4 regions of the Sphaerisporangium sp. NBC_01403 genome follow, and region 2 is predicted to be linked to each of the others. Evidence: riboswitches for the same ligand, from Rfam matches in the RefSeq annotation. Region 2 holds a riboswitch; each other region holds the start of a gene.

The links. A riboswitch is a leader RNA that binds a small molecule or an ion and turns the genes downstream of it on or off. The one in region 2 is predicted to bind cobalamin.
Region 1: linked by a shared signal. The riboswitch ahead of cobN (cobaltochelatase subunit CobN) and the one ahead of OG589_RS07075 (ribonucleoside-diphosphate reductase subunit alpha) in region 2 are both predicted to bind cobalamin.
Region 3: linked by a shared signal. The riboswitch ahead of OG589_RS23235 (ABC transporter substrate-binding protein) and the one ahead of OG589_RS07075 (ribonucleoside-diphosphate reductase subunit alpha) in region 2 are both predicted to bind cobalamin.
Region 4: linked by a shared signal. The riboswitch ahead of OG589_RS03000 ((2Fe-2S) ferredoxin domain-containing protein) and the one ahead of OG589_RS07075 (ribonucleoside-diphosphate reductase subunit alpha) in region 2 are both predicted to bind cobalamin.

What each region holds. Positions count from the first base shown of each region.
Region 1 is NZ_CP109534.1:6,262,733-6,269,787, reverse strand. It holds gene OG589_RS27925 (cobalt-precorrin-5B (C(1))-methyltransferase) at 1-681, shown strand, start outside; gene cobG (precorrin-3B synthase) at 706-2,085, opposite strand; cobalamin riboswitch at 2,103-2,302, shown strand; gene cobN (cobaltochelatase subunit CobN) at 2,336-5,974, shown strand; gene OG589_RS27910 (nucleotidyltransferase domain-containing protein) at 6,063-6,674, shown strand; gene OG589_RS27905 (MFS transporter) at 6,675-7,055, opposite strand, start outside.
Region 2 is NZ_CP109534.1:1,626,445-1,633,499, reverse strand. It holds gene OG589_RS07075 (ribonucleoside-diphosphate reductase subunit alpha) at 1-1,713, opposite strand, end outside; cobalamin riboswitch at 1,829-2,027, opposite strand; gene OG589_RS07070 (tripartite tricarboxylate transporter substrate-binding protein) at 2,127-3,089, opposite strand; gene OG589_RS07065 (DEAD/DEAH box helicase) at 3,185-5,524, shown strand; gene OG589_RS07060 (hypothetical protein) at 5,797-6,924, shown strand; gene OG589_RS07055 (polyprenyl synthetase family protein) at 6,928-7,055, shown strand, end outside.
Region 3 is NZ_CP109534.1:5,165,850-5,172,904, forward strand. It holds gene OG589_RS23215 (hypothetical protein) at 1-3, opposite strand, end outside; gene OG589_RS23220 (adenosylcobinamide amidohydrolase) at 140-961, opposite strand; gene OG589_RS23225 (ABC transporter ATP-binding protein) at 1,139-1,927, opposite strand; gene OG589_RS23230 (FecCD family ABC transporter permease) at 1,924-2,913, opposite strand; gene OG589_RS23235 (ABC transporter substrate-binding protein) at 3,000-3,947, opposite strand; adenosylcobalamin (AdoCbl) riboswitch at 3,992-4,132, opposite strand; gene OG589_RS23240 (Gfo/Idh/MocA family protein) at 4,195-5,037, opposite strand; gene OG589_RS23245 (cytochrome P450) at 5,120-6,334, opposite strand; gene OG589_RS23250 (phosphotriesterase) at 6,337-7,055, opposite strand, start outside.
Region 4 is NZ_CP109534.1:702,105-709,159, reverse strand. It holds gene OG589_RS03025 (hypothetical protein) at 723-1,010, opposite strand; gene OG589_RS03020 (MFS transporter) at 1,600-2,154, shown strand; gene OG589_RS03015 (copper chaperone PCu(A)C) at 2,265-2,816, shown strand; gene OG589_RS03010 (Dyp-type peroxidase) at 2,809-4,035, shown strand; gene OG589_RS03005 (superoxide dismutase) at 4,458-5,060, shown strand; cobalamin riboswitch at 5,336-5,528, shown strand; gene OG589_RS03000 ((2Fe-2S) ferredoxin domain-containing protein) at 5,617-5,925, shown strand; gene OG589_RS02995 (ABC transporter substrate-binding protein) at 6,018-6,923, shown strand; gene OG589_RS02990 (FecCD family ABC transporter permease) at 6,920-7,055, shown strand, end outside.

The DNA.
Region 1 (7,055 bases), 4.6 Mb from region 2:
GTCGCCGCCAGGTGCGGCGGTAGCGGCGACGTCGTCGTGGAGCTCTCGGTGGAGCACGGCGAGGAGCTGGCCCGGCGCACGTGGAATCCCCGCCTGGGCATCCTCGGCGGCCTGTCCATCCTCGGCACCACCGGGGTCGTGGTCCCCTACTCGTGCTCGGCCTGGATCGACAGCATCAGGCGCGGCATCGACGTCGCCCGCGCCGCCGGGCACACGCACGTCGCCGCGTGCACGGGCAGCACGTCGGAGCGGGTCGCCGCCGGGCTGTACGGGCTTCCGGACGACGCGCTACTGGACATGGGCGACTTCGCCGGGGCCGTGCTGAAGTACCTGCGCAGGCATCCGGTCCCTCGGCTGACGGTCGCCGGGGGCATCGGCAAGCTGTCCAAGCTCGCCGACGGCCATCTCGACCTGCACTCGGGCCGCTCGCAGGTCAGCACCGAGGCGCTCGCCACGCTGGTCCGGGAGGCGGGCGGCAGCGTCGACCTGGCTGATCGGGTGCTGCACGCGAACACCGCGTTACAGGCGCTGCAACTCTGTCAGCAGGAGAACCTGCCCCTCGGGGACCTGGTGGCCGAGCGGGCCAGGGTGGCGTCGGCCGGAGTGCTGCGTGGAGCTCCCGTACAGGTGGACGTCGTGGTCATCGACCGCGCGGGCACCATCGTCGGCCGCGCCGGCTGACACTCCCTGACGGGCGAACCCTGTTCAGCCGGTCCTCCTGGCCGTGGCGACCGCGGCGGCCGTCTCCTCGATGTCCTGGTAGTGCAGGCTCCGGCCGTCCGCGTCGACGCGGTATCCGTTGCCGGTGCCCACCACGAGTACGGCCCGTCCGGTGGGCCGTCCGCACCGGCGCTCGCACCCGGCCCAGTGCACGGGCAGTACGCCGGCCGTCTGGGCGCCGATCAGGGGAAGGCCGGCGCGGGCCGTCGAGCTTGCGGCGTCAGCCTGGACATCGGACAGTGACTTCGCGCAGCCGGGTCGTCCGGTGCAGGCGGTGACCCCGGTCCACGCGGAGGCGGGATCGGTCACCAGCCCGGTGGCCGCCAGCCTGCACAGCCAGGAATCCGCGTCCGCTCCGCTGATGCCGGGCACGATGGCGCCACGCCACGGGGTCAGCCGGATCTCGCCATCTCCCGCCTCCGCCGCCGTCGCGAGCGCGTACGCCTGGGCGGTCGTCAACCGGCCGAGCGGCGGCATGACGACCAGCGTTGCCCGCCTTCCGGGCCGGGACACCAGGCCAAGCGGCGGCGGTGCCGACATATCCGACAAGTCCGGCACGGGGGTGCGGTGGCCGGGTGGTGTGACGCCGGCGAAGTCGCCGAGGCGGGTGGCGATGGTGGCGGGGCCGTCGTCGAGTTCGGCCATGCGCCAGGCCGTCGAGTTCTGGGCGGTACGTTCGGCGAGGAAGGCCTCGGCCGCCGCCATCATGGCGGGTACCGCTCGCGTCAGGGCGATGCGTAGTCCCCGGTCCTCACCAGCCAGGAGCAGCGCCCCCTCGACCTCCTCGCCACCGGCCGGCGCGGGGATCGGGACGAAGGCGACGTCGGCCCCGAGGGCGGTCATGTCGCCTCTGCCGTCGTCGAGGGCGAACAGGAACCGGCCGGGCAGTCCCGCGAGGGCGGGGCGGGCGCAGAGGGCGTGGTCCAGCTCGCGTACGAGCGGCGCCACCTCGATCAGGCCGCGACCGTCGAGCCCGGCCATCGGGGAGGCCAGGATGTTGCGCACCCGCTCGTGGGTGGCGGAGGGCAATAGGCCGGCGGCGGCCATGCCGGAGGCGAACGCGGCCTCTCCCTCGGCGTCCAGCCCCCGTACCTGCACGTTGGCGCGGGACGTCAGCTCGATCACCCCGGAGCCCAGGGCAGTGGCCGCGGCGCCGAGCTCGCGCAGCTGGGCGGCGGTCAGGATGCCCCCCGGCACCCGGATACGGGCGACGGCGCCGTCCGCGGCCGGATGCGTCTGCAACGCACCGGGACAGGCGTCCGGCCGCGACCTGCCGGGAGATCCGTGGAGGTCGTTGCCTGACGTGCTGGGGGATCCCTGGGCGTTGGCGCGCGATGAAAGACCCGGAAGGTCGGCAACTGCCACGTTCAGGATGTTAACCCTACTTGTCGCAATAAGTCGGACTCCGTGATCTGATAGGGGAGCGACGGCACAAGGAGGAAGCCGGTGTGAATCCGGCGCGGTCCCGCCACTGTCACCGGGGAGCGAACCCCACCAGAAGGCCACGGCCCGGCAACGGGCGGGAAGGCCGGGGTGAGCGTCGATCCGGAAGCCAGGAGACTCCAGGCCGTGTGGACCGACGACCCGGGGCGCGGACCCCGAGTGAGGATGTGCCGTGCGCCATCTCCCCGTACTTCTGCTGTCGACCTCCGACACCGACCTGCTGAGCGCGCGCGCGAGTGGCGCCCCGTACCGGCTGGGCAACCCGGCCCGGCTCGCCGTCGAGGACCTCTCCCCGCTGCTCGACGGCGTGGAGCTGGTCGTCGTCCGGCTGCTCGGCGGGCGCCGGGTGTGGGAGGAGGGGCTGGACCTCCTGCTGGCCGGGCCCCGCCCCGTCATCGTCCTCGGGGGCGAGCAGGCTCCCGACGCCGAGCTGATGGAGCTGTCCACCGTCCCCGGAGGGGTGTGCGCGGAGGCGCACGCGTACCTCGCGCACGGCGGCCCCGCCAACCTGGCCGAGCTGCACAGGTTCGTGTCCGACACCGTGCTGCTCACCGGGCACGGCTTCGCCGCCCCGGAGGCCACGCCCGCCTGGGGCATCCTGGACCGCGAGAGCGCCGAGGCATCAGAGGAAAGCGCTGGGCGGCCGGTCGTGGGGGTGCTGTACTACCGGGCGCATCACGTCGCGGGGAACACCGGGTTCGTCGAGGCGCTGTGCGCCGCGATCGAGAATGCCGGGGGACGGGCGCTGCCCGTCTACTGCGCGTCGCTGCGCACCGCCGAGCCCGCCCTGATGGAAGTGCTCGGCGAAGTGGACGCGCTGGTCGTCACCGTGCTCGCGGCGGGCGGCACCCGTCCCGCCACCGCCTCGGCGGGCGGTGACGACGAGGCCTGGGACGTGGGCGCGCTCGCCCGGCTCGACGTTCCCATCCTCCAGGGCCTGTGCCTGACGGGAGACCGGGAGACCTGGGCGGCGAGCGACGACGGGTTGTCCCCCCTGGACGCCGCTTCCCAGGTGGCCATCCCGGAGTTCGACGGGCGGATCATCACCGTGCCGTTCTCCTTCAAGGAGGTCGACGAGGAGGGGCTGACCGTCTACGTGGCGGACCCCGAGCGCGCGGCCCGGGTCGCCGGCATCGCCGTACGGCACGCCACCCTGCGGCACGTGCCCCCGGGGGACAGGCGGATCGCGGTGATGCTGTCGGCCTACCCGACCAAGCACGCGCGCATCGGCAACGCGGTGGGCCTGGACACGCCCGTCAGCGTGGTCCGCCTGCTGGCCGCCATGCGCGCGAGCGGGTACGACATCGGGCCCGAGGGCGAGGGCGGCCTGCCGGGCGTGGACGCCCAGGACGGTGACGCGCTCATCCACGCGCTCATCGCCGCGGGCGGTCAGGACCAGGACTGGCTCACCGAGGAGCAGCTCTCCGGCAACCCGGTACGCATCTCCGCCGCCCGTTACCGGGCCTGGTACGCCACGCTCCCCGATGACCTCCGCGCGGGGATGGAGCGGCACTGGGGGCCGCCGCCCGGCGAGCTGTTCGTCGACCGGTCGCGCGACCCCGAGGGGGAGATCGTGCTGGCGGCCCTGCGCGCCGGGAACATCGTGGTGATGGTGCAGCCGCCGCGCGGGTTCGGCGAGAACCCCATCGCGATCTACCATGACCCCGACCTGCCGCCGAGTCACCACTACCTGGCCGCCTACCGCTGGCTCCAGGACGGGTTCGGGGCGCACGCCGTGGTGCACGTCGGCAAGCACGGCAACCTGGAGTGGCTGCCCGGCAAGTCCGCCGGGATGTCCGCCTCCTGCGGCCCGGACGCCGCGCTCGGCGACCTGCCGCTGATCTACCCGTTCCTGGTGAACGACCCCGGCGAGGGCACCCAGGCCAAGCGCCGCGCCCACGCCACCCTGGTCGACCACCTGGTGCCGCCCATGGCCCGCGCCGACACCTACGGCGACATGGCGCGGCTGGAGCAGCTCCTCGACGAGCACGCCTCCATCGCGGCCATGGACCCCGCCAAGCTGCCCGCGATCCGCGCCCAGATCTGGACCCTCATCCAGGCCGCGAGGCTCGACCACGATCTCGGGCTGGACGACAGGCCGCACGACGCGGAGTTCGACGACTTCCTGCTGCACGTCGACGGCTGGCTGTGCGAGGTCAAGGACGTGCAGATCCGCGACGGCCTGCACGTGCTCGGCCAGGCGCCCGTGGGACAGGCCAGAAGCGACCTGGTGCTGGCGATGCTGCGCGCCCGGCAGATGTGGGCGGGGGCCGAGGCGCTGCCCGGCCTTCGCGAGGCGCTCGGCCTGGCGGAGGACGGCACCGCCGGGCGGGCCGGCACCGACGAGGCCGAGACGGTCGCGGCGGCGCTCGTCCACGGCATGGAGGAGCGCGACTGGGACCCCGGCGCGGTGGAGGAGGTCTGCGCGGCCGTGCTCGGCGCGGCCGTACCGCCGCAGGTCGGGCGGATCCTGGACTTCGCGGCCACCGAGATCGTCCCCCGGCTGGCCAGGACCACCGACGAGATCGGCGCGGTGCTGCACGCCCTCGACGGCGGGTACGTGCCGGCGGGGCCGAGCGGGTCGCCGCTGCGCGGGCTGGTCAACGTGCTGCCGACCGGGCGCAACTTCTACTCCGTGGACCCCAAGGCCGTGCCGAGCCGCCTGGCCTGGGAGACCGGGCAGGCGATGGCCGAGTCCCTGCTCGCCCGCTACCGCGCCGACACCGGCGACTGGCCGCGCTCGGTGGGCCTGTCGATCTGGGGGACCAGCGCCATGCGCACCTCGGGCGACGACGTGGCCGAGGTGCTCGCGCTCCTCGGCGTGCGGCCGGTGTGGGATGAGGCGTCCCGCCGGGTCACCGGCCTCGCGCCGATCCCCCACGAGGAGCTGGGCCGGCCCCGCGTGGACGTCACCGTCCGGATCAGCGGCTTCTTCCGCGACGCGTTCCCCCACGTGGTCGTGATGCTGGACGACGCGGTGCGGCTGGTCGCCGGGCTGGAGGAGCCGGAGGAGGCCAACTTCGTACGGGCGCACGTGGTGGCCGACCGCGCGGCCCACGGCGACGAGCGGCGGGCCACCACCCGCGTCTTCGGCTCCCGCCCCGGCGCGTACGGCGCGGGGCTGCTGCCGCTGATCGACAGCAGGAACTGGCGCGACGACGCCGACCTCGCCGAGGTGTACGCGGTGTGGGGCGGCTTCGCCTACGGCAGGGACATGGACGGCACGCCCGCGCGGGAGGACATGGAGGCCGCCTACCGGCGCATCGCCGTGGCCGCCAAGAACGTCGACACCCGCGAGCACGACATCGCCGACTCCGACGACTACTTCCAGTACCACGGCGGCATGATCGCCACCGTGCGCGCCCTGACCGGCAGGGCGCCCGCCGCCTACATCGGCGACAGCACCCGCCCGGACGCGGTCCGCACCCGCACCCTCTCGGAGGAGACGGCGCGCGTCTTCCGCGCCCGGGTGGTGAACCCCCGCTGGGTGTCGGCGATGCGGCGCCACGGATACAAGGGGGCGTTCGAGCTGGCGGCGACGGTCGACTACCTGTTCGGCTACGACGCGACCACCGGCGTGGTCGCCGACTGGATGTACGACAAGCTCGCCGCCACCTACGTCCTGGACCCGGAGAACCAGAGCTTCCTCGCCGAGTCCAACCCATGGGCCCTGCACGGCATGGCGGAGCGCCTGCTGGAGGCGGCGGGGCGGGGAATGTGGGAGCACCCGGACCCCGAGATCCTGCGCGACCTGCAGGAGGTCTACCTCAAGGTCGAGGGCGACATCGAGGGCGGCGCCGAGGATCTGTGAGGTGCCGAACGGCCGTCAATGGCACAGGATGCCAGCTGATTCTGAAAGATCCCGACAAGGATGGTGATCACGCGCGAAGATGGCGGGCATGATCCGCCGGGAGACGCCGTGGGGAACCTGGGATCCCGCGCCGCTTTCAGATGTCGCCGCGCTCTTCTCGATCCTGCCGGAACCCTGGTGGGTCGCGGGCGGTTACGCCATCGAGCTGGCGCTGGGCCGTTCGTTCCGTGAGCACGCGGACATCGACGTCCTGCTGCTCCGCCGTGATCAGCTCGCCGCGCAGCGGGCGCTGCGGCGCTGGGAGTGGTGGGCTGCCGATCCGCCTGGGGTGCTGCGCCTGTGGGCGCCCGGCGAGTTCCTGCCGGAGACGGTCCGCGACATCTGGTGCCGCCCCGGGCCCGCCGAGCCGTGGCGCATCCAGGTGATGCTCGACGAGTCCGACGGCGACGAGTGGGTCTCGCGGCGCGACGCCCGGGTGCGGTGCCCCGTCGACCGGCTGGGCCTGGTCTCGCCGGACGGCATTCCGTACCTGGCGCCCGAGGTCCAGCTCTTCTACAAGGCCAAGCGGCCCAGGGCCAAGGACGAGCAGGACTTCACCGAGACCCTGCGCGTGCTGGACGAGCACCAGCGCCGCTGGCTGGCACGTGCCATCGCGGAGGTGTACGGCGAGCATCCGTGGACCGTCCGTCTCGGCGGCTGATCACCGGGCCGGGCCGCGCCGGGCGGCGGGGTCGAAGCGGCGGGCCAGGAGCACGAGCACCCCGGCCCCCGCGGTGAGCGCCGATGACACGGCGATCACGTCGAGCCAGCCGCCGGCCTGCCACCGGTGGGTCGCGATCGCCCCGAACACCGAGCTGCCGAGGTAGTAGGCCAGCAGGTAGAGCCCGGAGGCCTGCCCGACGCCGACGCCGACCCGGTGGGCCCTGCCCGCGACCCACCCGCTCGCCAGCGAGTGGGTGCCGAGGAACGCGAAGGTCAGCACGCCGAGCCCGGCGACGACCACGGCGAGCTGGGCCGGGATGGTCAGCAGCACCCCGGCGAGCAGGAGACCGACGCCGATGAGGGCGGCGGGGCCGCGTCC
Region 2 (7,055 bases):
GACGCACTCGTAGCATCCGGCGATCGAGGCGATGGTCGCGGTGGGCGCGACGGCCAGGAGCAGGGAGTTGCGCAGGCCGGTGACCGCGATGCGCTCGCGCAGCTCCGCCCACTCGGCGGGGTGCACGGGACTCGCCGCCGGGAAGTGGTCGAGGTGCAGGACTCCCCCGGCCGCGCGCGTGTCGGCGTACGACGGGTGCGCTCCGTGCCTCTCGGCGAGGCTCGCGGACTCCCAGTAGGCGGCGAGGGCCATCTCCTCGGCGATCCGGGTGGACAGCGCGAGCGCCTCAGGCGAGTCGAAGGGGAGCCGCAGCGAGAAGAAGACGTCGGCGAGGCCCATCACGCCGAGGCCGATCGGGCGCCAGCGCGTGTTCGCGGCCTGCGCCTCCGGCGTGGGGTAGAACCCCCGGTCGATGGACCGGTCGAGGAAGCGCACGGCCGTCGTCACCGTCGCGCGCAGCCGCGCCCAGTCGACCTCGCCGTCAACCAAGTGCGCGGCCAGGTTCACCGAGCCAAGGTTGCACACGGCGGTCTCGGCGTCGCTGGTCACCTCCAGGATCTCGGTGCAGAGGTTGGACAGGTGGATGACGTTCTCGGGGCGGGCCGTCTGGTTGGAGGCGCGGTTGGCGGCGTCCTTGAACGTCATCCAGCCGTTGCCGGTCTGCGCGAGGGTGCGCATCATCCGGCCGTACAGGGTGCGCGCGGGAAGCTGCCGGACGTACCGCCCGGCGGCCTCGGCCTCGCGGTACCTGGCGTCGAACTCCTCGCCCCACAGGTCCACCAGCTCGGGGACGTCCTTGGGGTCGAACAGCGACCACACGCCGTCGTCCTCGACCCGGCGCATGAACTCGTCGGGGATCCAGTTCGCCAGGTTGAGGTTGTGGGCGCGGCGGGCGTCCTCGCCGGTGTTGTCGCGCAGTTCGAGGAACTCCTCGACGTCCGCGTGCCACGGTTCGAGGTAGACGCAGGCCGCGCCCTTGCGCCGCCCGCCCTGGTTCACGGCCGCGACGCTGGAGTCCAGCGTGCGCAACCACGGCACGATGCCGTTGGCGTGGCCGTTGGTGCCCCGGATGAGCGAGCCGCGCGCCCGCACCCGGGTCCAGGAGACCCCGATGCCTCCGGCGTACTTCGACAGCCGCGCGATCTGGCCGTACCGCTCGTAGATGGCCTCCAGCTCGTCGCGGGGCGAGTCGAGCAGGAAGCAGGACGACAGCTGCGGGCGCCGCGACCCGGAGTTGAACAGCGTCGGCGAGCTGGGCAGGTACGACAGCGTCGAGATCAGGCGGTAGAGCTCCGCGGCCTCGGCCACCGTGTCGGCGAGCCCGCAGGCCACGCGCAGGAAGAAGTGCTGCGGCGCTTCGAGCACGCCGCGCGTGACGGGGTGGCGCAGCAGGTAGCGGTCGTAAACGGTGCGCAGGCCGAAGTACTCGAAGCGGGCGTCCGCCTCGGCGTCGACCAGGTCGTCCAGAACGGCCGCGTTGGCCCGCACGAACTCCGCCAGCGCGTCCTGGACCAGCCCGGCCTCGTGCGTGGCGGCGATCGACTCCGAGAACGTCCGCACCCCGTGCGCCGCCGCCTCGTCCGCGATCTCCTCGGCCAGCAGACCGGCGGCGATCCGCGAGTTGGCGGGGTCGGTGACGACCCGGGCGGCGGCCTCCTCGATGGCCAGGCGTCTGTCCCCGGCCTGGTACGGCAAATCGCGTGTCACGGTCACGTGCTCTCCCTCGTAGGGCTCGGTTTGCCCGCAGGAGAGCACGCGTCGGAGCACGACCGGCGTGCGCCGCCGAAGCGGGCACGCCGGATACCCCGCCCGCGGCCCTCCCTCGGGGCCTGGACGACATGTCACCGGCAGGTCTTCGGACTCGCGGGCGTCTTCTCACGCCTAGTGGCCGTCGCTTCCCAGGCGTGCGCGGCCTAGTGCTCATGTGACGGCGGTCGTTCCCGCTCACCGCTGCGGGGCAGCCCCGGAATCGCACCGGGTTCCCTCTTACTCGCTCCGAAGAGCGAACCAGCAACAGATCTGGATCCTACATGTAGTGCACGTCGCCGCAACAACCCCTACAGGTTGTGTCAGGGGGCCCTCACCTGATGCCCTCGGGCCCGTATCACACGTTCGGGGGCGGCGTGTCACACCCGCAGGCCGAGCTCGCCGAGCGCCCGGCTCAGGCGGGCCGACTCCACGCGCAGCCACTGCCGGAAGTCCTCGCCCTCCAGGTACAACGGGGTCCAGCCGTTTCGCGCGCACAGCTCCCTCCAGCGCGCCGAGCCCGCGACGTCGTGGCACAGGCCGACGAGGGCGGCCCGGTCGTCGTCGGCCAGGTCGCCCGCGCCGAGGAGTCCGCGCCAGTTGGCGCACGACAGGTGCACGTCGCACTCCAGCAGCGTCGGGGCGTCCACTCCCTGGATGCGGTCGGGCGAGGAGACCGCCAGCACGTGAAGCTCTCCGGCCCGTACGCGCTCACGCACCCCGGCGTGGCCGCCGACCGCCGCCACCACCCGGCCGCCCGCGAGCGCGGTGACCGCCTCGTCGCTGGTCGGGTAGGCCACGTAGTGCAGCAGGCGCGCGTCCAGGCCGAGGCTCTGGGCCAGCATGCCGAACAGCACGTGGTCCATCCCGCCCTCGGCCCTGCCCGCCACCGCCAGCTTGGCCGGGTCGCGCCGCATGGCGTCGGCGAACGCGCCGAACGACCCGAGGCGCGAGGACACCGGGACCACCAGCACCTCCCACTCGCCGCAGAGCCTGGCCAGCGGCGTGGTGCGCGCGAACGCGCCCGAGGGGCGGACGGTCCGTACGGTGCCGACCAGTTCGGGCTGGGCCATGAGGATCTGGTCGGCGCGCCGCGCGCGGGCGAACTCCGCGAGCGCGGCGTGCGGCGGGCGGTTGACCACCTGCATCCGGCCGGCCAGCGCGGCGCGCTCGGCCACGCCCGCGAGGCTCCGCGCGAGCCGGTCGGAGTCGCCCCCGTACGGCCCGGGGACGACCATCGAGAGCCCGGTCGAGGCGAGCGTGCGCGAGCCGGTGGTGGTGCCACATCCGGCGGCCAGCGCGACGAGCCCGGCGCCGAGTGCGAGCACCTCCCGACGACGCATGGTTCACGCCCTTTCCCCCAATATATGACTAAATGCCCATTTCAGCGGGTGTACACACGAGATGCGGAAGGCCGCGCGCCCGGTCGTGTCATCATGTGACCCGGACTGCGGCGGCGGAGGGCGAGAGCGTGGGCGAGCGGGAGGGCACGGCACCCACCGGCAGGGAGGCCAGGGCTCTCCTGCTGGAGGCCGAAGACCTTCTCGCCGCGGCGCGCACGCTGCTCGCCGACCACGCGCGCGCCCGTGACGACGTCCAGCGGGCGCTGTCGTCGCTGCGTGCCGAACTGGCACGCGACGAGCTGGCCGCCATCCCGCTGGCGCGGCTGAAGGACGTCACCGACGGGCGGCTGCGCCTCGGGGCCCTCGAACAGGCCGGGTACACCACGGTCCAGGGCGTGCTGGACGCCTCGGCGTACGAGCTGCAACTGCTGCCCGGCATCGGCGCCCGCACCGCCGCCCAGGTGCACGCCGCCGCCGGGCAGATCGCCCGCGCGGCGCAGGAGACCGTCGCCGTACGCGTCGACGTCGAGCGGCGGGACCCCGGCACCACGGCGCTGCTGGTCGCGCTGAACCGCCTGGTGACCGCCGGTCCCGACCTCCCGCGCGCCCGCGACGCCGCCCTCGGGATCGTCGGGAGGCTGACGCCGCTCCTGCCCGCCGCCCGGCCCGCGCGGGGGCTGCTGCGGATGGCGCTCGCCGGCCGGGACGGCCGTGACCGGGCGCGGGAGGCCGTCGCGACGATCGCCGCCGTGCTCGGCGAGGCCGGCTCCGAGGGCACGCGGCTGCTCCTCGCCCAGGCCGCCGTGGACCTGCTCCGTCCCCCGGTGACCGACGTCGAGGCGTGGATCGACTTCGAGATCCGCGCCCCCGAGTACTACAACCTGCTCGCCGAGATCGCGGCGCTCGAACCCGACCGGGTGGCGTCGGAGGGCTTCCTGCCGAACGAGGTGTCCGCGCGGGTCAACGCGCAGGCGCTGGACGACACCCACCGCAGGGTCTCACTGCGCGGTTACCAGGCGTTCGGCGCGCGCTTCGCCCTCGCCCAGCGGCGGGTCATCCTCGGTGACGAGATGGGCTTGGGGAAGACCATCCAGGCCATCGCCGCGCTCGCCCACCTGAAGGCCGAGGGCCGCACGCACTTCCTGGTCGCCTGCCCGGCCAGCGTGCTGATCAACTGGACCCGCGAGATCGAGACGCGCAGCACGCTCAGGGCCTACCGGGTCCACGGTCCCGAGCGCGCCGCCGCGCTCGCGGAATGGACGCGTAACGGCGACGTCGCCGTGACCACGATCGACGCCCTGCACCGGCTGGAGGTTCCCCCCGAGGTGGCGCTCGGGATGCTCGTCGTGGACGAGGCGCACTACGTGAAGAACCCCGCCGCCCGCCGGTCACAGGCCGTCGCGGGGTGGTGCGAGCGCACCGGCCGGGTGCTCTTCCTCACCGGCACGCCGATGGAGAACCGCGTCGAGGAGTTCCGCGCCCTGGTCGGCCACCTGCGGCCCGAACTGGTCCCCGGCATCCGCGGCAGCGACGCCGCGGCCGGCCCGCAGGCGTTCCGCAGGGCCGTCGCCCCCGTCTACCTGCGCCGCAACCAGCAGGACGTGCTCACGGAGCTGCCCGACCTGGTCCACGTGGACGAGTGGGAGGAGCTCAGCGCGGCCGACACGGAGGCCTACCGCGAGGCCGTGGCCGCCGGGAACTTCATGGCCATGCGCCGCGCCGCGTACGCCGACCCCGAGAAGTCGGCCAAGCTCGAACGCCTCCGCGAGATCGTGGACGAGGCGGCGGGCAACGGGCTGAAGGTCGTGGTCTTCTCCTACTTCCGCGACGTGCTGGCCACCGTTCACGACACCCTGACCGGCAAGGCGGTCCCCGACACCCGGGGCGTCGTCGCTGACGACACCAGGAACGGCCATACCGACGGCACCGTGAACGGCCGTGCCGGAGGGGCCGTGAACGGCCGTGTGCACGGGCCCATCTCGGGAAGCCTCACGGCCACCCGGCGCCAGGAGGTGGTCGACACGTTCACCTCCGCCCAGGGGCACGCGGTGCTGCTCAGCCAGATCCAGGCCGGCGGCGTCGGCCTCAACCTGCAGGCCGCCTCCGTGGTTGTCATCTGTGAGCCGCAGGTCAAACCCACCATGGAGAGCCAGGCGGTCGCCCGGGCCCACCGCATGGGACAGGTGCGCAAGGTCCAGGTGCACCGCATCCTGGCGGCCGACAGCGTCGACCAGCGCATGCTGGAGATCCTGCGCACCAAGAGCAGGCTCTTCGACACCTACGCCCGGCGCAGCGACCTCGCCGAGTCGACCCCGGACGCCGTCGACGTCTCCGAGCAGTCACTGGCCCGCGAGATCGTCCAATCCGAACAGCGACGCCTCTCCCTGACCCCCTCCCCCACGGCGCCCCCGGCCCCCGAACCCGGGGTTGAGTAGCAGCGGCATTCCCCCGCCGCCGGAGCACGGCCGGACCTACGCCACGCCCTCCGGATCCCGCAGGATCCACCAGTGGCCGGCCGGTCCCTTGCTCACCTCGCGGACACGGGTGACCCCCAGGTCCGCCGGCCGGGCCACCACCTGAGTCCCGGCCGGGCACGGATCCCCCGTGCGGGGGACGCGGTTCCCGTGCCGGGGGGAGGTGCCGGTGCCGCCCCGGCGCGATCGTGGGATGCGCGGATCTCCCCGTACTTCCCAACAAAGGGGGCACCTTGTCATCCTCGTCCCTCAACCCATCCGCCCCGGGCGCGAGCCGGCCCGCGCCCACCACGGAAGGCACGTCCGCCGCGCCAAGCGAGGGGCGTGCCGGGTGGACCGGCCACGCGGCGGTGCTCTGGGCCGCCGCCTACGGCGTGCTCGCACTCGTCTGGACGCTCACCGGCACCGGCTTCCCGTTCGGGGTGAACGACCCCGGCGCCCAGATCACGCTGCTGCGCGGCCTCACGCCCGAGGTCGGCGCGCCGGTCTTCGCGGCCGTCCTGCTCGCGACGGCGGTCGCCACCCTGGCCATGGCCGGGCGCCACGCCGTACGGCTGCGCGGGACGCCACGGGCCCTGCTGCTGACCTTCGGCTACACCGTGGCCGCGCTGCTGCTGGTGGTCGTGCCCACCGAGAACGTCCTCGCCCTGACCGCTTACGCGCCGATGCTGATCCTCGGCGCTCCGTTCGGCTGGCCGCGGGGGATCGACTACTCCCGCGTGCTCACCTGGTCGCTGGCGAACCAGCTGTGGTGCATGGTGGGCGGGTTCCTCATCGCGTTCGCGGTGCTGGCCTGGCAGCGGCGCAGCCGGGGCGCGTGTGCCCGCTGCGGCCGGGAGCGTGACATCTCGGCGGCCCACCGCGCTCGCACCGTCAGGTGGGCACGCAGGGCCGCCGCCGTCGCCGTCGTCATCCCGCTGCTCTACTCCGTGAGCCGTTACGCGTGGCTCGCGGGCATACCTCTCGGCATCAGCGACCAGATGCTGCACGATTTGCGGGAGTCCGGCGGCGTGTGGGCGGGGGCGGGCCTCGCGACGGTCGCCGTCATCGGCGCGGTCCTGACGCTCGGGCTGGTCCAGCGCTGGGGCGAGGTCTTCCCCCGCTGGATGATCGGCCTGGCGGGCCGCCGCGTCCCGATCCGGCTCGCGGTCGTCCCGGCGGCGTACGCGGCGCCCATCGTGATCTCCGGAGGCCTGGGGATCATCACCTCGCCGCAGATCTGGCACATGATGGGGTACAGCAAGGTGCTGGTCCTCACGCACGCGCTGTGGCCTCTGTGGGGGGTCGCGCTCGCCGTCGCCACGTACGGCTACCACCTGCGCCGGCTCCCCGCGTGCGCCACGTGCGGACGGCGGGGCTGACCGGTGTGGACCATCTCCGACGACTCCCTCGCCATGTGGACACGCCGATCGCTCGACGACGTCGAGACCCTGCTCGGCGCGACGCTGCGCAACCCCGGTGACCCGTTCCTCACCACCGTCGCCACCCATCT
Region 3 (7,055 bases), 3.5 Mb from region 2:
CATGCGTCCGAGTATAGGCAGCGGCACGGACGGACACTTTGCCATCGGCGATCTATGGCATAAGGCGAATTACCTGCGGAAACCTAAAGTTCATCATGCTTTATCCCTCTACGACATCCGCCAGCCGGCGCAGGCTTCGCTAGCCTCTGTGGGCCGCCGGTACGAAGCCGACGACATCCGCCCAGGCGTGGGCGCCGTTGAGGACTGAATGGTGGACGGCGCGGGCTATTCGGGAGCCCCAAGTGGATCTCGGGCCGCCGAACAGCTCTTCCGGGCCTTCGGCGCGTACGGCCACGCAGACGGCGTCCGAGGCCGTGCCCGTGCACGCGTACCCGGCCTCGGCGAGTGCCTGGGACTTGGCCTCAGTCACCGTCATCACGGTGTTGACCAGCGCGGCGTCGCTCATCGCCACGGGCACGGCCACGATGATGTTGATCGTCCCGGGTGCCGTCGGCGAGGGAACGGGAGAGGCCGGCCGGGGCACCAGGCCGGCCCCCTCGGATGGGGATGCCGGGCCGACCCGCTCTGGTGGGGGCGCCAACCCGGCTCGCTGGAGGCGGGGCGCCAGGTCGCCTCGCTCGGGGCGGGGCGCCGGATCGCCTCGCTCGGGGCGGAGTTCGGGGTCGGGGACGCCTTCGGGGGAGGCGGCCCAGGTGGGGACCCGCAGGCCGACCGTGGCGACCGCCTCTGCTCCCCCGTCGCTCGCGCGGGTGTAGTGGGCGACGGAGGCCGCCGTCATCATGCCCACCCCAGGACGCCCGGCCGGGGCCAGCTCCAGCAGGTGGTCGATCGGGTCCATCCGCGAGTACGCCCCGACGACCTGCGCGTTCAGCACCCACTCGCCCGGCCCGATGCCGCCGCCGACCATGGCCGAGGAGATCATCCGCCATCCCGGTCCGAACTCCCACAGGAGTGACGCGAGACGGGCGCCGTCCTCGTGCCGATGGCTCAGGGACAGCATGGGGCCTCCTCACGACACGGGTCCCGGAAGCGTACAGAACCGGCCAGGCCCCGAAAGCGTACGGGTCCCGGGAACGAACGGGTCCCGGGAACGTACAGGACCCGGGAACATGCGGGATCCCGGGAACATGCGGGTCCGGGGAGCGCACGGCTCACGCGGGGGCGGTGGCGTACGGGGTCAGGGGGGGTCGGGTGCCGGGCGGACGAGGTTGACGAGGGGACGGCCGTCACTTCCCTGCTCGACGCGGACGCGGGCGCCGAAGTGCCGGGCGAGCAGCGGCTCGGTGAGCACCTCCTTGACCGGCCCGGAGGCGACGTGCCGTCCGCCGTCGATCAGGAGCATCGAGTCGGCGTACTGCCCCGCCAGGCTGAGGTCGTGAATCGTGGTGACCACCGTCAGCCCGTCGGCGAGACGGAGCCGGTCGACGAGCTCCAGCACCTGCTGCTGGTGGCCGAGGTCCAGCGCGGTCGTGGGCTCGTCCAGCAGCAGCACGGGAGCCCGCTGCACGAGCGCGCGGGCGAGCACCACCCGCTGCCGTTCCCCGCCGGACAGGTGCCCGAGTGGCCGGGTCGCGAAGTCGGACAGGTCCAGGCGTTCCAGCACCGAGCGGGTGACGTCCCGGTCGTCGTGGGTGTCCCTGCCCAGGTAGGAGATGTACGGCGTGCGCCCGAGCAGGGCGTACTCGAAGACGGTGAGCCCCGCCGGCAGCATGGGGCTCTGCGGCGCGTAGGCCATCAGCCGCGCCCGCTGCCTCGGCTTGAGGCTGCGCGCGGGCATGCCGTCGACCAGCACGTCACCCTGCGCCTCCAGCAGTCCCATCATGGCCCGCAGCAGCGTGGACTTGCCCGCGCCGTTCGGCCCGACGACCGCCAGCCACTCGCCGCCGCGCACGGACAGGCCGATCCCGGACAGCACCGGCCGCCCGTCCAGCGCGACCGAGAGGTCCCGCACCTCGATGGCGCTCACGCGTCCACCGCCCGTGTCGCGCGCAGGACGCCGACGAAGAACGGCGCGCCGATGAAGGCGGTCACCACGCCGATCGGCAGCTCGGCCGGGGCGAGCACGGTACGGGCGACCAGGTCGGCCAGCACCAGGAACGACGCCCCCGCCAGCAGCGACAGCGGCAGGACCACCCGGTACGACCCGCCCGCGAGGCGCCGCACGACGTGGGGCACGACGATGCCGACGAACCCGATGAGCCCGCTGACCGCGACCGCCGACGCCGTGGCCAGCGACGCGGCGCACAGGACGACGAGCCGCACGCGCGCCGCGTTGACCCCGAGGCTGACCGCCTCGTCGTCGCCGACCGACAGCACGTCCAGCAGCCGCCCGTGAGCGAGCAGGACGACCGTCGACACGACGGCGTACGGGGCGATGAGCCACACCTGGGACCAGTCGCCGCCGATGCCGCCGAGGATCCACGAGTAGATGCGCTGGAGTTGCTCGACCCGGAGCTGCTGCACGAAGGTCTGCAGCGCGGACAGGAAGGAGGCCACCGCCACCCCGGCGAGCACCAGGGTGGACGTGCCGCCGCCCCGGCCCGCCGTGTTGCCGAGCGCGTACGCCAGCAGCACGCCGCCGATCGCCCCGCCGAAGGCGGCGAGCGGCACCAGCCCGTCGACCTGGATCAGCACGATCATCAGGGTCGCGGTGAAGCCCGCTCCGGCGGCGGCCCCGAGCAGGTAGGGGTCGGCGAGCGGGTTGCGGAACACGCCCTGGTACCCCGCGCCCGCGATCGCCAGCAGGCCCCCGACCACCGCCGCCAGCACCACGCGCGGCAGCCTGAGCTGGAACACCAGCCCCCGCTCGACCGGCGACAGCCCGGAGTCCACCGAGACGAACGGCACCCGGTCGAGCAGTTCGAGCACGATGCCCTTGAACGAGACGCCGGCCGCGCCGATCATCAGGCCCGCGACCACGCAGATCACGAGCACGGCGAGGGCGACGGCCAGCGCCGCCGGCCGCGGCCTCGCCGCGCGCGTCGTACCAGGGTCGTGCCGCTTCACTTCGCGCGCCGCTCCAGGTGTGCCACCGGGTCTCAGCCGGCGGCCCCCCTGACCGCCGCGTCGACGATCTTGACGAAGTCGACCACGCGCGGGCCCCAGCGCGAGGCGATGTCGTCGTCGAGGGTGACCACACGGTCCTTCGCGATGGCGGACAGGCCTCCCCATCCGGGCCGCTTGGCCAGGGTCTCCTTGGACTGGCCGCAGCACTTGGTGTCGGCGAGGAAGATCAGGTCGGGGTCGGCCTTCGCGACGAACTCGCTGGAGAGCTTGGGGTACCCCCCGGCGGCGTCAGGAGCCTTGTCGGCGATGTTCGTCAGCCCGAACAGCCCGTAGATCTGGCCGATGAACGTGCTGGACGTCACGGAGTACGGCGTGTTGTCCAGCTCGTGGAAGAACGTGAGCTTCTTGTCCTTGGGCGCGGCGGCGGCGAGCTCGTCGATCTGCCGCTTCATGCCCGCGGCGAGCTCGTCGGCCTTGGCCTTGTTGCCGGTGGCGGCGCCGAGGTCGGCGATCTCGTCGTAGGTCTCGTCCAGCTTGGTGGCGGCGGGTTCGAGCAGCACGGGGATGCCGACCTTGGTCAGCGCGGCCACGATGCCCCCCGTGTCGTTGGCGAGCACCACCAGGTCGGGCTTCTTCGCGATGATGGCCTCGGCGTTGGGCTTGAAGCCGGACAGGTCCGTCTTCGGGGCCTCGGCGGGGTAGGTCGACTGGTCGTCGACGGCGACGACCTGCGGCCCGGCGCCGATCGCGAACAGGCTCTCGGTGGCGCTCGGCGAGAGCGAGACGATCTGGCTGGGCTTCTCGCCGATGGTGACGGAGCCGTTGCCCGCCTGGACGGTGACGGGGAAGCCGGCGGCCTGCGAGGCGGTGGGAGCGGGGGCGGCGGTGGCGGGGTCTGCGGTGCCGGTGGACTGGCCGCATCCGGCCAGTGTCAGCGCACCCAGCAACGCGCCCGCCAGGGCCGTGCGTACGGGCCTCACGAGAGTTCCTCCAGTTGCCGGGAAATCGAGGGACCCGCGTGTTGACGGATCACCCTTTTCCACGAGGGTTGACGACGTCGGCGCGGCATGCAGGCGACCTGGCTCGACCCGAGGGGGTCTCACAGTTGCGGGACAGCGCCGGACTCACACCGGACTTCGCTGCACGCTGCGCGTCACAGGAACGGTATCAACCAATGCCGCAACCGGATACGACGGGTCGAAAGCCGCACAAATCCTGACCGGAGACTCAGGCGAGCTGGGCCTCGGCGGCGCTGATCAACTCCTGGAGGCGGAGCCCGTGGCGGGCGTCCAGCGGGTGGCCGCCGCCCTCGCGCACGGTCTTGGCGAACTCGGCCACCATGTCGGGGAAGACGTCGTAGCCGAGGTCGCCGCCGTCGAGGCTCTCGCTGCCGTGGCGGCCGTAGACGGCCACGTGCGAGGAGCCGTGCTCGACCTGGGCGGCCATGGACAGCGACGCCTCGCTGACCGCGCCGCTCTGGTGCTCAAGAAGCAGCCCGGTCCACCCGAGCGGGTGACCGTGGGCGCGGATGCCGACGACCGGCCCGAGGGCGGCGTCGAGCATGTCGATCATGTGCGGCCCCACGTCGAGGATCGCCCCGCGCTCCTGGCGCCACGGGGAGTCGATGGTGTACAGGGCGCCGGAGATGTTGCGGGCGTACCCGCCGAACGGCTCGATGGCGCGCACCCGTTCGAGGAACGCCTTGGTCGCGGCCGAGTAGCGGAAGGTGAGCACCATCTGGGACGCCACCCCCGCCTCGCCCACGGCGTCGGCGAGGCGCTTGGCGCCGTCGAGGTCGGCCGCGAGCGGCTTCTCCAGCAGCAGCGCCTTGCCCGCCCTTGCCGCCCGCACGGCCAGCTCGGCCTGCACGCCCGGCGGCACGCAGAACGCGACGGCCTCGCAGACCTCGAAGAGCTCCTCGACCCGCTCGTAGACCGGGGCTCCCAGCCGGGCGGCGGCCCTCGGCCTGCGCGCCCACACTCCGGCGAGGCGCGTGTGCGGCCCCGCCGCCAGCGCGGGGGCGTGCACGGCCTCCGCCCACGGCCCGGCTCCGATCAGACCTACCGCCACTGGCTCCACGGCGCTCAGCTCCCCGACGTACCGAACGATTCGTGGCGAGACTAGCCCAACCAGAACCTCGCGCGTGGGGTGATCACCATTCGACCAGAAGCGACGGCAGGCCCCGCCCGACGAGGGACCTGCGGTACGCGATCGGCCCGCCGGGCACCAGCCGCAGGCCGGGCAGGCGACGGCCCAGCACCTCAAGGGCCGTGCGGAGCTGGAGTCGCGCCAGCGCGGCCCCGACGCAGAAGTGGATGCCGTACCCGAACGTCATGTGCGCGTCGGCGTTCTCGCGCCCGAGGTCGAACGTCTCCGGCGCGGGGAAGACGGTCTCGTCGTGCGCGGCCGAGTCGGTGGAGAGCAGGACGAGGGAGCCCTCCGGGATCGTCACGCCGTGCAGCTCGATGTCGGTGAGGGCGTACCGGAAGGAGCCGAGGCTGGAGCCGTCGATGCGCATGCACTCCTCCACCGCGTTCTCCACCAGCCCGGGGGCGAGCGGCCAGGCGTCCTCGCGCAGCAGCCTGAGCACGCTGTTGCCGAGCTGGTTGGGCACGGTGTCGTTGCCGCCGAGCAGGATCGTGGAGATCAGCTCGACGACCTCCCGGTGGGAGAGCTCGGTGCCGATGAGCCCGGTCATCAGCGAGGTGAAGTCGTCGCGCGGAGCGGCGGCGCGCGAGGCCACGAGCTTGTCGACGTAGTCGAGGTACGAAAGGAAGCTGCGCGCGAGCACGATCTGCCGGTCGGGCGGCTGCGGCGACAGGAACAGCATGAACCAGTCCTTGACGTGCTCCTTGACGAACTCCTCGTCCTCCTCGGGCACGCCGATGAACCGGGCGCTGAGCTTGGCCGACGGCACGTGCCCGAGCTCCGCGACGAAGTCGCCCCCGCCCTGCGGCACCACCCGGTCGAGGATGTCCTCGTTGAGCCGCCGGAAGCGCTCCTCCATCGCGGTGACCGCGCGCGGGGTGAAGGCTCTGGACACAGAACGCCGCAGCCGCGTGTGCGTGGGCGGGTCGACGTTGGCCACGAAGCTGGACAGGAAGGACCCGTGGTCGCCGAGCACCTTCCTGGTCTCGGCGGCCAGGCTCCGCGAGATCGTGAGCGACCCTTCGGAGGAGAACCGCCTGGCGTCCCCGTAAGCGGCGCGGACGTCCTCGTGGCGGGTCAGGACGTACGCGTCCAGGTGCTCGCTGTGGAAGACCGGCCGCTCGTGCCTGAGCCTGCGCAGGAAGTCGTACGGCGAGGCGACGTGCCAGTCGGAGGTGACGTCGAAGTCGGTGGCGGTGGCCGGTGAGGTGTTCTGCATGATCACGACCTGGGGGTGAGGATCCTGCGGGGGTTCTCGACGAGCATCTGGTGGATCTGGTCGTCCGTGACGCCGCGCTTGCGCAGTTCGGGAAGGACGTCGCGGGAGATGTGCAGCAGGTGGTAGTTCGGGTGGCGCTCTCGCACGACGTCCTGGTCGAACCGGTCGTTGAAGCAGTAGGAGTCGTGCGACAGCACCATGCGTCCGGCGTGGCCGCGCGCGCACATCTCCGCCACGATGGCGACCCGGTCCTCGAACGAGCTGATCGTCTCGATGCCGAACCTGTCCATGCCGAGGTAGGAGCCCGCCGCGACCAGCTCTTCGAGATAGGCGGGGTCGGTGGAGTCGCCGGCGTGGCCGATGACGACCCGCGACAGGTCCACGCCCTCGGAGGCGAGGAGCCGCTGCTGCTCCAGCCCGCCGCGCGAGGCGCTGTGGGAGTGGGTGGTGATCGGCGCCCCGGTCTCGGCGTGCGCCCGCGCGACGGCCCGGAAGACCCGCTCGCAGCCCGGCGTCATGCCCTGGTGGTCGGAGGCGCACTTGAGGATCGCGGCCTTCACTCCAGTACGGCCGATGCCCTCGGTGATGTCCCTGACGAAGAACTCCGCCAGCCGGTCGGGGCCGCCGAACAGGCTCCCGGGGCCGCGGTTGCCGAAGTACGGCGGCAGGGCGTCGTAGGTGTAGAGCCCGGTGGCGGCGACGATGTTGACCTCGGTCAGCT
Region 4 (7,055 bases), 920 kb from region 2:
GACTTCCGGAAGTACTCGACGACGCAGGGCTCACGGGGAAGAAGTGGGCTCCCCGAGAGCTACGGCATGGCTTCGTGTCCCTGCTCTCTGACCATGACCGCCCGATCGAGGAGATCTCGCGGCGCCCGCCCTTCTCGTGTGACATCCTGCTTGTAAAGACGCTCGCCGATCTTGCTGAACGTGCGCGACGCAACCCACGGCACTGATCGCGTTTCCCGTGACTCCCCCCTGGTCCCCCTCGCTTCCCGTCCCATCGGGCACGCAACGGCACGGCGATACCTCGCTGGGACGGTCTTCGGCATCGCACCGCGACTCCCCCGCGTGGGTACAGCTTGGTACGCCGAACCGTAGGCGATCGGGCACGACGCCGAGGCTGCTGGATAGCACCGGAGGCCGTCACCCTGCATGCCAGGGAACCGAGCAAATGCGCATAGTACGCGGGTGAATAGTCGTAGGCTCCAACCCCAATGAGGTGAGGTTGGCAACGTGCGGGCGAGGTTGCGAAAGCTGTATGCGGGCGGGCGAGAGTTCATATGGATGGGCCAGATCTATCACGTGGCCGGTGAGCGTGACTGTCACAGGTGTATTCGCTTGCGGGTTTGGGGTGCCGGAAAGAACAGCCGTGTACTCCAGGCGGACCTGTTGTCAAAGGCGGTCCTGCCGTGGGGCTGTGCGACTGATGGCACCTATCCGACCCCCAAGGACGTGCGGACGGTCATCGACTACGCCTTGACACTTGGCTGGGACCCTGACCTCGTTGGCGGGACCTTCTTCCTGAGCGAGAACGAGCACGCTTCTGAGTTCGAACTGGCTGACTTCCTCCTCACCGATCGTCTTCGGGAGTTGCGGGGTGCGAGTCCGAGAGCGATGCGGGCGAGGTCGGGCATGGCCAGTCCATCGGCGACGCGCTCGAACACCTCAAGGGCTGTGACCTGCGCGGACCCGTTCATGATGGCGCTGACTTTGCCTTGACTGAGGCTGACGGCGATACCAATTCGGGTTTGGCTCATTCCGCCGTATTGGCGAACCAGGCGGAATATCCGGCCGATATCGCGGGCGCGTAGAGCCGCAAATACGTCTTGGCGCTGCCAGAACGTGGCAGATAGGCCGACGGGCTCGCTCGCCTGTGCCCGCATGCGCTGGTCCCCCGGGTCGTCACCGATGGCCGACCTACAACAGGTAGGGGACGTGGGCTTATCCCGTCAAGGGATAACGACTCGGGATGGGTTACCGACTCGGCTTTCACAACTCTGGACCCATGCGTTTACAGGACGAGCAGAACCAGACGGAATGCGCCGCGTGCCGAGGGAAGGGCTGGCGGTTCATTCGGGCGCATCGGGCGAATGCCGGGGCTCGGTTGGAGGGCCGGTGGGGCTTCGCCGGGTGGCATGCTTTGACTGCCCGGACGGTACGGAGGACGCGGCATGACGACTAGCCAAGCGGACATATCCACTCTCGGTCAGTCAAGATGGCTGGCCAATTGAGTAGAGATAATGTTCATGGTGTTTCCGCCTGATCGAACGGCATCGCGCTTCCGTCGCGCCAGGCCCATTGGGGGGCAGCGCAGCGGCATGCGATGATTGCGGTGCCATGTCAGCCATGATCCCTCTTCGTGCCCTCAGGGCGGCCGTCTTCGCGATGGTCTCGGTCTTGCTCGGCATAGGCGCGCACAGGTGCGCGGGGGGCTCGGTCTCCGGGCTCGCGACGCTCGCGGCCTGGGGGACGTCGTTCTTCCCCGCGTATTTCCTCGCCGGGCGTGAGCGGTCCGCGGCCGTGATCATATCGGCGCTGGCCGCCACGCAGGCGGTGCTGCACGTTCTGTTCTCCCTCGCGCACACCATCGAGCCCGTCGTGGCGCACGATCACGGGCATGTCCACTCCGGAATGATGCCCGGCCTGGGCATGCTCCTCATGCACGGATGGGCCGTCGCGCTGACGGCCCTGTGGCTGTCGCGTGGCGAGGCGGCTCTTTGGGCGCTGTTGCGGCGGCTCGCCGTACGACTGATCGTCACGTTCGCGACTCCGCTCGATCCCGTCCACGAGTCGAACGTCGTCTCTCCGGTCGAGCGGCACATCGTCCTGCGCTCGGCTCTGCTCGGCCATGAGATGGGCCGTCGCGGCCCTCCTGGTACTGCCCGCACCGCTTCCGCCTGATTCAGCGCGGCGGCGCGTGCTCACGATTCCCTTTCACCCCGTGGACCCGCGGGGTGCCGTCGGCGTACGCGCCGGCTCGAATTCGTGTCACAGCACCAGAAGGGCCTTTCATGTTCTCCCGTGTCATCGTCGTCCTCGCCGGCCTCGCCGTTCTCACGGCCTGTGGAGGCGAGCAAAGCGTCTCGCTCCCAGCGGCGGCGCCCACCGTGGCCACGTCGCCCTCGGTCGCGTCGCCCTCGGCCACCGCGGCGGCGCTCAGCATCACCGATCCCTGGGTGAAGACCGCCAAGAAAGGCATGAGCGCCGCCTTCGGCACCATCGTCAACAACACCGGCGCCGCCATCACGGTCGTCTCCGGAGCCACGCCGCTCTCGCCCAAGGTCGAACTGCACGAGGTCGTCCAGGCCGACGGGAAGACGGTCATGCAGCCCAAGAAGGGCGGCTTCGTCATCCCCGCTCATGGTTCGCACGTGCTTGAGCCTGGTGGCGACCACATCATGCTCATGGACGTGGCGGAAGCGGTGAAGCCGGGCGCCGAGATCCCGTTCACCTTGACGCTCAAGGACGGTGGCACCTTCGAGTTCACCGCCCTGGGCAAGGACTTCGCCGGAGGCAACGAGGATTACCAGTCCGGCATGGACATGGGCGGCGGCAATGGCTGACCGGCCGGCCACGGCTTCGCGGCCGGATCCCGCTCCCGGGCTCCGGCTGTCCCGCAGAGGACTGTTCACCGGAGGCGCCGCGGTCGCGGTGGGCGTGGTCACGAGCGGCGTCGCGGCCGCGGCCTCCGCGACGGATGACACACCGCAGGCAGCCGGTGACCCGCCGATCAAGGACGGTACCGCCGTCGAGCCGTTCCACGGCTCCCGGCAGGCCGGGATCGCCACTCTTCCGCAGGCGCATGCCGTCTTCGCCGGGTTCGACCTGCGCGACGGCGTCGACCGTGACGGGGTTTCGCGGCTGATGCGGGTGCTCACCGACGACGCCCGGCGGCTCACCCAGGGCCTGCCCGCGCTCGCCGACACCGAGCCCCATCTGGCGGCCCTGCCGGCGAGGCTCACCGTCACGTTCGGATTCGGCCCCGGCCTGTACGCCGCGGCCGGAGCGGACGGACGGCCCGCCACGCTGCCGGCGTTCACGATCGACAAGCTGGAGCCCCGGTGGACCGGCGGGGATCTGCTGGTCCAGATCTGCGCGGACGATCCCCTGACCGTCGCCCACACGCTTCGGATGATCGTCAAGGACACCCGGTCGTTCGCGACCGTCCGGTGGGTCCAGCGGGGCTTCCGCCAGGCGGCGCACTCCCAGCAGCCGGGACTGACCCAGCGCAACGTGATGGGCCAGCTCGACGGGACCGGCAACGCCGTAGCGGGAACCCCCGAGTTCGAGCGGATCGTGTGGGCGCCCGATGGGGGCACCACATTGGTGTTGCGAAGGATTCGCACGAACCTGGAGAAGTGGGACGCCGCCGACGCCGTGGCCAAGGAATTCACCATCGGCCGGCGGCTCAGTGACGGCGCCCCGCTGACCGGGAACAAGGAACACGACGAACCGGACTTCGGACGGCTCAGCGCCGCGGGTTTTCCCGTCATCTCCGAGTACGCCCACATCCGCCGCGCCCGGGTCGAGGACCCGGGCGTGCGCATCCTGCGGCGCGTCTACAACTACGACGAGGGAGTGACCCGGGACGGTGCGACGGACTCCGGGTTGCTGTTCGCCTCCTACCAGGCCGACATCACCCGCCAGTTCGTTCCCATCCAGAGGCGCCTGGCCGAAGCGGACCTGCTGAACGAGTGGACGACTCCGATCGGCTCGGCGGTCTTCGCCATTCCCCCGGGGTGCGGACCGGACGGCTGGATCGGGGAGACCGTCCTGACGTGATCCGCCGAGGAACCTCTGTGATCATCTTCTGATCACACCGGCGACGTGCCGCCGGCTCGCCTGGCGGCACATCGCCTGTCCCCTCCCCGGCCGGAACCTCGTCCGGGCGGCCGATCCGGCGCCTGTGCCCGCCGCATGGACGCCGAGCCTGGAGTTCCCATGTCCACACCCCCCTCCACCGCGATGTCGCCACGCCTGTCGGCGGTCACGTGCAGGCATGGCCGGATCGATGTCGGCGGGCGGGAGGCACGTGGCGCGGCCGGGTGTGCCAGACGCCGAACGGAGACAGCGTGGGTCCCGCAGCACGGCCGGTCCCTGTTCTGAACTGCTCGCTCCGTCTACACCACATGGACACCACTGCTGCATGGTAGAAGTTATTGCGACAATATTGCAATAAGTTCCGACATGGCGAGGAGCCCACCGTGGGTCAGTACACCCTTCCGGACATGCCCTATGACTACGCGGCGCTGGAGCCGGCGATCACCGGTGAGATCTTGGAGTTGCATCACGCCAAGCACCATGCCGCCTACGTCAAGGGCGCCAACGACTCCCTGGAGAAGCTGGCCGAGGCCCGGGACAAGAGCGAGTTCGGCGGGCTGGTCGGACTGGAGAAGACCTTCGCCTTCAACCTGTCGGGCCACGTCCTGCACTCGATCTTCTGGCAGAACCTCTCCCCCGACGGCGGCGACCGTCCCGACGGCGAGCTGGGCGCGGCCATCGACGAGCACTTCGGCTCCTTCGAGGCGTTCCAGAAGCAGCTCACCACGGCGACCTCGACCGTACAGGGCTCGGGCTGGGGCATCCTGGCCTGGGAGCCGCTCGCCCGCCGCCTGGTGGTCGAGCAGGTCTACGACCACCACGGCAACGTCGGCATGAACACCACCCCGCTGCTGGTCTTCGACGCCTGGGAACACGCCTACTACCTGCAGTACCGCAACGTGCGTCCCGACTACGTCCAGAAGCTCTGGTCCCTCATCAACTGGAACGACGTCATCGCCCGATTCACCGCCGCCAAGGGCGCATGACCCCATGACCGCGGCGCCCGCCGACCGGCCTTCCTTGCATCGCTATCCAACCGGGCGGCCGGGCGCCGCACCCCGCATCCGTCTGCTCGCCCCCGGCGACACCACCCTGTACTTGACGCAGGTGGCCCAGGTGGGCGGGACGGGGCACGCCGGCTGACCTCCTCCGGGCCCGGTGCGTACACATCCAATGCGCACCGGGCCCACTCGTACGCCGATCACAGGTCATGGCAGAGGACCTCACGGTTCCAGGCACTCCATGTAGCTCTTTGCCCGAGATGTCGCGGTTGTGCGACCATGGTCGCTGTAGGCGACGGCGGAACGAGGAAGCCGGTGTGAATCCGGCGCGGTCCCGCCACTGTGATCGGCGAGCGGATCCCGAACAAGCCACTGCCCGCGTGCGGGTGGGAAGGCCGGGACGAGCTGTGACCCGAGAGCCAGGAGACTCACGCGGTCGCCTCCTCAGGGAAATTGGGGCGGATCTCCCCAAGAGAGGACCGTGGTCGTCGTCATGAGCAGGGTCACCGTCTGCCGCGGCTGTTGCTGCGGAACCGGCAAGGTGACGAGCCTGGATCACGAGGAGCCGGTGCGCTTCCTGGGCGAAATCGCCGAGGTACGCGTCACCGAGTGCTTGGACGTGTGCGAGCAGGCCAACGTTGTCGTGGTCCACCCTTCGCCGGCAGGACGCACGATGGGCGGTCGCCCGGTCTGGCTGGGCCTGGTCAACCAACCGGACGCGGCCCGCGACATCGCCGCCTGGATCCGCGCCGGCGGCCCGGGAGTGGCCGAGCCTCCCGAGATCCTCACTCTGCACATCTTCACTCCACCCCGCCGAACCGGCTCTGCCCGGGAAAGGACCCGTCGATGACGAGCCGCCGCTCGCTGCCCTTTCTGCTTCTGCTATCCGCCGCCATGCTGATCTCCGGCTGCGGAGCCGCAGGACAGAGCCCCCCTTCTCCCATGGGCCCCTCAGCGGCGAGTTCGTCGACGGCGGACTTCCCGGTGACCGTCACCAACTGCGGGGTGACCACGACCTACCAGCGGCCACCGCAGCGAGTGGTGACCCTCAACCAGCACACCACCGAGATCATGTTCGCCCTCGGCCTGGAGAAGTCGATGGCCGGCACCGCCTACCTGGACGACAAGATCCTGCCCGAGTACCAGGCCGCCTACCAGGCGGTTCCGGTGCTGGCCAAGGAATACCCCTCGCAGGAGTCGTTGCTGGCGGCCGAGCCCGACTTCGTGTACGGCGGCTTCAAGAGCGCCTTCGACGAGAAGGAAGGCCGCGGCCGGACCGCCCTGGCCGCAGGCGGAATCAATTCCTATCTCAACATCGAAGGTTGCCCGACAGGCCCGGTGACCATGGCCGAGGTCGAGCTGGAGGTCCGGACCATCGGCAAGATCTTCGGCGTCTCCGACCGGGCCGAGCGGCGGATCGCCACCATGCGCGGCGTACTGGACGGCGTCAAGGACAAGATCGACGGAGTGGCTCCGGCCAAGGTGTTCGTCTTCGACAGCGGAGAGAAGACGGCGTTCACCGCGGGCGGCGCCGGGATCGGCAACGAGATGATCACGCTGGCGGGCGGGACGAACGTATTCGGCGATCTGGGCAAGTCCTTCGGGGACGTGTCCTTCGAGCAGGTCGCCGAGCGGGCACCCGACGTGATCGTCATCTACGACTACGGCGACCAGCCGCTGGAGAACAAGAGGAAGTCCCTGCTGGCCAATCCCGCGCTCAAGGACGTGCCCGCGATCAAAAATCAGCGCTTCGCGGTGCTGCCGCTGTCGTCCACGGTACTGGGGGTGCGTGTGCCCTCCGCGGTGGATTCTCTGGCCCGCCAACTGCACCCGGAAAGCTTCGCGTGACCGAGGTCGTCGAAACGGGAGCGGTCGCCGTGGGCCGCCGTGCCCGCATGCCGTATCCGCTGGTCCTCGCGGCGCTCACCGTCGCGGTGGTGGTGGCGGTCACGGCCGGGATCGCGGTCGGCTCGGTACGGC